2 linked regions of the Salmonirosea aquatica genome follow. The protein of the gene in region 2 interacts with the protein of the main gene of each other region in a pairwise test. Links are inferred from orthologs where the notes say so. Each region holds a gene or a part of one and is shown on either strand. Other genes may lie near its edges. The genes, in order: dnaA and dnaB.

The links.
Region 1: the proteins of dnaB (region 2) and dnaA interact in binary tests that used the Escherichia coli proteins (3 or more experiments, as listed by UniProt). The link is inferred for Salmonirosea aquatica from one-to-one orthologs.

The regions. Positions count from the first base shown.
Region 1 is NZ_WHLY01000002.1:988,102-991,258, reverse strand. The notes cover bases 220-3,046. They hold dnaA (chromosomal replication initiator protein DnaA), read right to left. Parts: upstream 2,446-3,046; coding sequence 994-2,445; downstream 220-993. Other genes in these bases: GBK04_RS05250 (methylmalonyl-CoA mutase family protein), read left to right, coding at 2,720-3,046; GBK04_RS05260 (GNAT family N-acetyltransferase), read right to left, coding at 220-768. Also shown: more of GBK04_RS05260, read right to left, coding at 1-219; more of GBK04_RS05250, read left to right, coding at 3,047-3,157. UniProt on the Escherichia coli protein: Plays an essential in the initiation and regulation of chromosomal replication. Binds in an ATP-dependent fashion to the origin of replication (oriC) to initiate formation of the DNA replication initiation complex once per cell cycle.
Region 2 is NZ_WHLY01000002.1:5,688,085-5,691,410, reverse strand. The notes cover bases 71-3,066. They hold dnaB (replicative DNA helicase), read right to left. Parts: upstream 2,312-3,066; coding sequence 830-2,311; downstream 71-829. Other genes in these bases: GBK04_RS24480 (PhoH family protein), read left to right, coding at 2,686-3,066; rlmD (23S rRNA (uracil(1939)-C(5))-methyltransferase RlmD), read left to right, coding at 71-783. Outside these bases: more of rlmD, read left to right, coding at 1-70; more of GBK04_RS24480, read left to right, coding at 3,067-3,326. UniProt on the Escherichia coli protein: The main replicative DNA helicase, it participates in initiation and elongation during chromosome replication. Travels ahead of the DNA replisome, separating dsDNA into templates for DNA synthesis.

The sequences.
Region 1 (3,157 bases), 4.7 Mb from region 2 along the record:
CTGCCTGAATGGAAAAGGCAGCTTGTTTTTTTTCAGGGAAATGAAGGTCTGCTGACTGGCACCGAAGCTTTGGTAGAACTGAGCAATACTAGGTACCTCAGGACTTTCAAAATCAAAGGCTTCTATCCGTCCGGCTTTTTCCTGAAAGTAACGATCCAATAAAAAAGTCCGGGCATTGCCCTTGCGCCCTACCGCATCGGCCGCATTGAAAATGTAGATTCCCATTCCTTTATTTTCCAGAATCATGATGCCCGCGTGAATCTTGCCGTGTCGATAGGTATACCGGATGAGTGCTACTTTCTTTTCCTGCAAAAGTTGGATCAGAGTTCGTAATAGTACGTAAGCACTTTCGTGTATACCTTGAATCTGGATAGCGTGATTTTCTTTGAAAAGCTGGATCAGCGGTTCGATATCGTCTGATTCAACCCATTCCCAAAGATACTTCCTGGATTTTTTTAGATTTTTTGTCCGATCAACTGTGTACTCACTGGCTAGATCGACATAGGATTTTTCCAGATTCAGCCAATGGGTTGTTTTTTCCAGTACCTCGAAATCTGGGCAGGTAGGTAGGAGCCGGCGAAGGGCCACCGTATGGCAAGGGTGAAAATCATATACCGAAATATAGGGAAAATGCCGGCCAAGGCTTCTGAGAAAAAACTCTACTTGACTTTCCGAAACCTCTTCTCTTGAAAATAATCCCAGATACTGACAGAACAACGGCTGCTGCACGAGGGCCATGCCCCACTTCGTGCGAACAGGGAGCGGCATTACAGTTCTATACTTACAATGAGGGATAAGTTGATGAACAGAATTGAGGGCGCTATCTACCGTCAACTTTCCACTATCAACTAGTACAAGGGCCTGCCAATGGGGAGAAACGCAGTCAAGGTACCAGGTGTAAGCGTACACTACAGAATGTCGGGCCTCGTCAATCAGTGCATTCCAGGCCCGGTCATCGATTTGATCACGTTTCAGCAGAATCGGCTTATTCACCTATTTGAAGTAGCTGCGGAGTTTTTGCACCGTTTCATCTACGTCCGGGTCGGAGCCCATCAGCTCGTTGATGCTCTGGATGGAGTGAATTACCGTGCTATGGTCGCGTCCCCCAAAGTGGTAGCCGATGGATTTGAGAGGCAGGTCAGTATATTCCTTGGCCAGAAACATGGCCAGCTGGCGCGGGTACACACTTTCTTTCTTGCGGCTTTTACTTTTCATATCGGCCACGGTTATTTCAAAATGGTCGGCCACCACTTCCTGAATGGTATCGATGGTCACTTCCTTTTCTTCATTCAGGACAATGTTTCTGAGCGTATTCTTGGCCAGTTCCACGTCGATCTCCCGGCGCGTCAGCGAAGCCTGGGCCATCAGGGAAATGATAACACCTTCCAGTTCACGTACGTTGGAATTCACGCTGTGGGCCACGTATTCGATCACATCATTCTCGATGAAAATGCCCTCGGCCTGTAATTTTTTCTGAATAATGGCAATCCGGGTTTCGAAATCAGGAGTTTGCAGATCGGCGGTCAGACCCCACTTGAAGCGCGACAGCAGGCGGTCCTGCAGGCCCTGAAGTTCGCGGGGAGGACGGTCGCTGGTCATGATGATCTGCTTGCCGAGCTGGTGCAGGTGATTGAATATATGAAAGAAAGTATCCTGCGTTTTTTCTTTACCCGACAGAAACTGCACGTCATCGATTACAAGGACATCCACTTTCATGTAGAAATCCGTGAAATCCTGCAACACATTATTTCGGATCGAATTGATGAACTGGTTGGTGAATTTCTCGGACGAAACGTACATCACCACCTTCTCATTGAAATGGTTGCGGATGTAGTTGCCGATCGCCTGCACGAGGTGGGTCTTGCCCAGCCCGACGCCTCCGTACACCATCAGCGGATTAAAGGAAGTCAGGCCAGGGCGTTGCGCTACCGCGAAGCCCGCCGAACGGGCCAGTCGGTTGCAGTCACCCTCGATGAAGTTGTCGAACGAATAATTCTGGTTGAGGTAAGTGTCAAGCTGGAGCGAATCCTGATCCTTGGGTGGGGTTGAATTAAGCCTTGGATCGGTCTGGAAATTATCCGGTCTTGAATTCTGAGGGTTTTTGGTAGTCGGTACATTGACTGTCAAGGGCTGGTGACGCTCCGTGCCGGGATCTACAATAATCGAGTATTCCAGCATACCATCACGCCCGATGGCGTAATCGAGTGCATCGCGCAGCAAATGAACAAAATTATCTTCCAGCCACTCATAAAAGAACTGACTCGGCACCTGAATGGTAAGCACCTTCCCGCTTAGGCGCAGGGGACGGATCGGCTCAAACCATGTTTGGAAGCTCTGATCCGGGATATTCTCCTGAATGATCCGAAGGCACTTGTTCCATACAATGTCCACTTCGCGCGGAGGAGCAACTCTTTCCAAGGTGAAACTTAGCTGATCTGGTGTCATGTTCAATTTCGGGGGAGGCAAAGATAGCAAAATGATCCCGTGTGCTGCCTAAAATTTGTTCCTGAAATTACCATTGAAATAATCATAAATCAAGCCGCTTGATAAAACTAAAGGAATAGTACAATCCCCGAAAAGGACAATTGGAAATCGGCCTACCCGGCAATAAAAAAAATGTAATACCAAATTCGTAGATTTGCTTGGATGCGAAAAATCATCCTGTTTTTTAATCAATTTTTTTTGTATGGAGCCCTCCTTTTTATCGGAATTTTCAGCATTGCCTAAGAATAGTTGGCAACAGAAGCTCGAAGAAGAATTGAAAGGCCGCTCCTTTGCCGAGGTACAGCATGAGGTTGCCAATCATCTGACGATGGCACCTTATTACGTGGCCGCTGACCTAGCTGGCTACGCGGTTTATAAGGAAATACAGGCTTGCCAACGGCAAACGCCCGGCTGGCTTACCCTACCGGTGATTGATTTCGAGGTTCCTAATGAAGTCAATCAGCGCATCAGAAATCAGTTGCAACAGGGTGCGGATGGGATTTGGCTGGATTGCGGTAGTACGCCGCTGAGCCATCTGGAACTGACTAAAACCCTGCACACAGTCCGATTGACTGATACGCCCGTTTTTCTGGATAGTCCGGAGGCTGCTCCTGCAATCATTAGTGAATTGACGCAGGGATCAAGCTACTACCTGAAAGGTGGCGTCGTTTAC
Region 2 (3,326 bases):
GGTATGATGCGCAATGTCGTGATCCGTACCTCCAACACCGGCGATGTACTGGTCATTGTACAATTTGCCGAACCCCAGTTAGAAATTATCGAAGATGTTTTAAGGTTTTTAAAAAACGAGTTTTCTGAGATTACCTCGCTCTATTACATCGTAAATCAAAAAGGAAATGATTCCTACCAGGATCAGGAGGCGATTCATTTCTATGGAGAACGGTACATTAAAGAACGCATGGAGGACCTTACGTTTATGATAGGTCCCAAATCGTTCTACCAGACTAACTCGGAGCAAGCTTATCAACTCTACTCATTGACGCGGTCTTTTGCCGAACTCACGGGATCTGAGCGAGTGTATGACCTCTATACGGGTACGGGTACCATTGCCAATTTTGTGGCCCGACAGGCCCGCTCGGTCGTGGGTGTGGAGTATGTGGAAGAAGCTGTGGCCGATGCACGGTTGAATTCTGCCCAAAATGGCATCACCAACACCCGGTTTTTTGCGGGAGATATGAAACGGATACTGAATTCTGAGTTTTTGGTTCAACATGGAAAACCCGATGTCATCATCACCGACCCTCCCAGAGCCGGTATGGACCCGGCTGTAATCCAGACAATCCAAGCGGCGCTTCCCCAACGAATCGTGTATGTAAGTTGTAACACAGCTACCCAGGCACGGGATCTGGAACTACTTTCAGTGAGGTACCAGGTGGTAAAAACCCGGCCGGTTGATATGTTTCCCCATACCCATCATGTCGAAAATGTAACACAACTCGTGCTCAGGAGGTAGGGGTACCTTCTAATAAAAAGGATTGAGAATAATTCAAGAAAGAAATTTAGAAAGGCGGTTCTTCACCAGGACCTTTGTAATCAAAATTTGAGAGATTATTAGCCTTGCTCTTGAAGATGGCCGGTTCCCGGCCACCACCGCTGTTTTCAAACGATGTAAGCGGATCTGTACTAGGAGGGGGTAGGGGACGTGATGCGGGGGTAGGAGCTGGTGCGTAGAAAGCGTCCAGATCGGAGAACTTGGTGAATTTCCCCACAAACCGCAATTGTACCGTATCTAGTGAACCACCCCGGTTTTTGGCTACAATCACTTCACCAATACCGGCCACGGAATTGCCCGTGTCATCCTGCGTGATTCCGTAGTATTCTGGACGGTAGAGGAAAAGCACCATATCCGCATCCTGCTCAATAGATCCTGATTCCCGAAGGTCAGAAAGTTGAGGACGTTTTTCACCGCCCCGTGTTTCTACTGCCCGGCTCAACTGCGAAAGAGCAATTACGGGTACATCCAACTCTTTCGCCAGATTTTTCAGCGAGCGGGATATGGAAGCAATTTCCTGCTCTCGGTTTCCACTTTGCTTGCCGCCAGTCTCGCCCGACATCAGTTGAAGGTAGTCGATTACGATCATTTGAATATCGTGCTGAGCTTTCAATCGGCGACATTTGGCCCTTAGTTCCAAAATAGAAAGTGCCGGGGTGTCGTCTATGAAAATAGGAGCATTGGTGAGGCGGCTGATGCGGTGGTGAATCTGCGCCCACTCGTGAGGGGCCAGGTTGCCTTTCCTGATTTTTTCGCTGTCAATTTCGGCTTCGGCGGAAATAAGACGATTGACTAGCTGGACGGACGACATTTCCAGCGAAAAAATGGCTACCGGCATATTGAACTCTACCGCGGCATTGCGTAGGGCCGAAACCACGAAGGCCGTCTTACCCATACCGGGCCGGGCCGCTAGAATTACCAGTTCAGTTTTCTGCCAGCCCGATGTCAACCGATCCAGGCTACTGAAACCTGAAGGTACCCCCGTCAGTCCATCCTGATTATTTTTCTTTTTATCGAGCTCATCGAGCGCTATACGCATCAACGCGCCCATGTCGGCGTAATTCTTTTTGATGTTAGACTCTGAAATCTGGAACAATGCCTGTTCGGTACGATCTAGAAGCTTGAAGACATCGGTGGTGTCTTCAAACGCTTCTTTCTGAATTTCAGAAGAAATGGTAATCAATTCACGTTTGATGGCAGCCTGTGAGATGATGCGGGCATGGTACTCGATATTTGCTGCCGAATTGATTTTTGATGTGAGTTCGGTAATAAATGCGGCTCCCCCTATAATCTCGAGCTCCCCGGTACTCCTGAGTTTTGAAGTAACGGTCAACAAATCAATGGGTTCGGAATTAACGAAAAGGTTCAAAATTGCGCTATAAATGCGCTGATGGGCTTCTTTATAGAAACTTTCGGGTTTAAGAATATCCGCCACCGTCGAAAGCGCATCCTTCTCGATCATCAGGGCCCCCAGCACAGCTTCCTCCATGTCAACGGCTTGGGGGGCAATTTTCCCATTCCCGATGAAGAAGAATCAGCCCCCAGCCAGCGGTTGGCACTGGCCGGACGCCCGGGCGACTGGGAAGAGTTGCCTGATTTTTTGAGGAAATTGAATGTCTTTTCGTTATCCATATATGAACACAATATTACGAATTGCGGTGGAGGATGAAAAGTGCCTCGGATAAGTATTTTTTTGACTCTATCTTACTCCGCTTGATTATGAACGGATTGAACTTCATATATTTATTTAACGTTGATAGATTCTTGACTTTTTGTAAAAAAAGCCAATCATTAGTCTAAATTATCAGTTTAAATTACTACTTTTTATCCGGTATTATCATTCATTTTAACATTTTCACTCATTTGGTAGAAAAAGTAATTACACTCGAAGATGTGTCGCTAGTTGACTTTTTAGGCGTCCATAATGCCAACATCCGTGAAGTAGCCGCCGCTTTCCCCGAAAGCAAAATACTCTCGCGAGGAAATGAAATTCGAATTCAGGGCAGTGCTCCTGAAATTGTCAAGATCACCGATGTGTTGGAGTCTCTGCTTCAACACTATCAAAAATATGGCCGAATTACCAACGACAATGTCACCCGCTACCTCAATGGCCACCTCAATGCTGCAAAAAGTGGAAGTGCCCCGCTGGAAAATGATGAAGATGTAATAATCTACGGCAATAAGGGGATAGTGGTAAAAGCGAAGACCCCCAATCAGAAACGTCTTGTTGAGGCAGCTGCCAAGCACGATCTGGTGTTTGCAGTAGGCCCGGCGGGTACCGGTAAGACCTATACAGCCGTGGCCATAGCGGTTCGGGCGCTTAAGAATAAAGAAGTTCGGAAAATCATCATAACCCGGCCAGCGGTGGAGGCGGGTGAAAACCTGGGATTTTTACCGGGTGATCTGAAAGAAAAGATCGATCCCTACCTCAGGCCTATATATGATGCACTGGATGACATGATTGCGCCTGAAAAGCTGAAATTTTATCAGGATAATCGCATTGT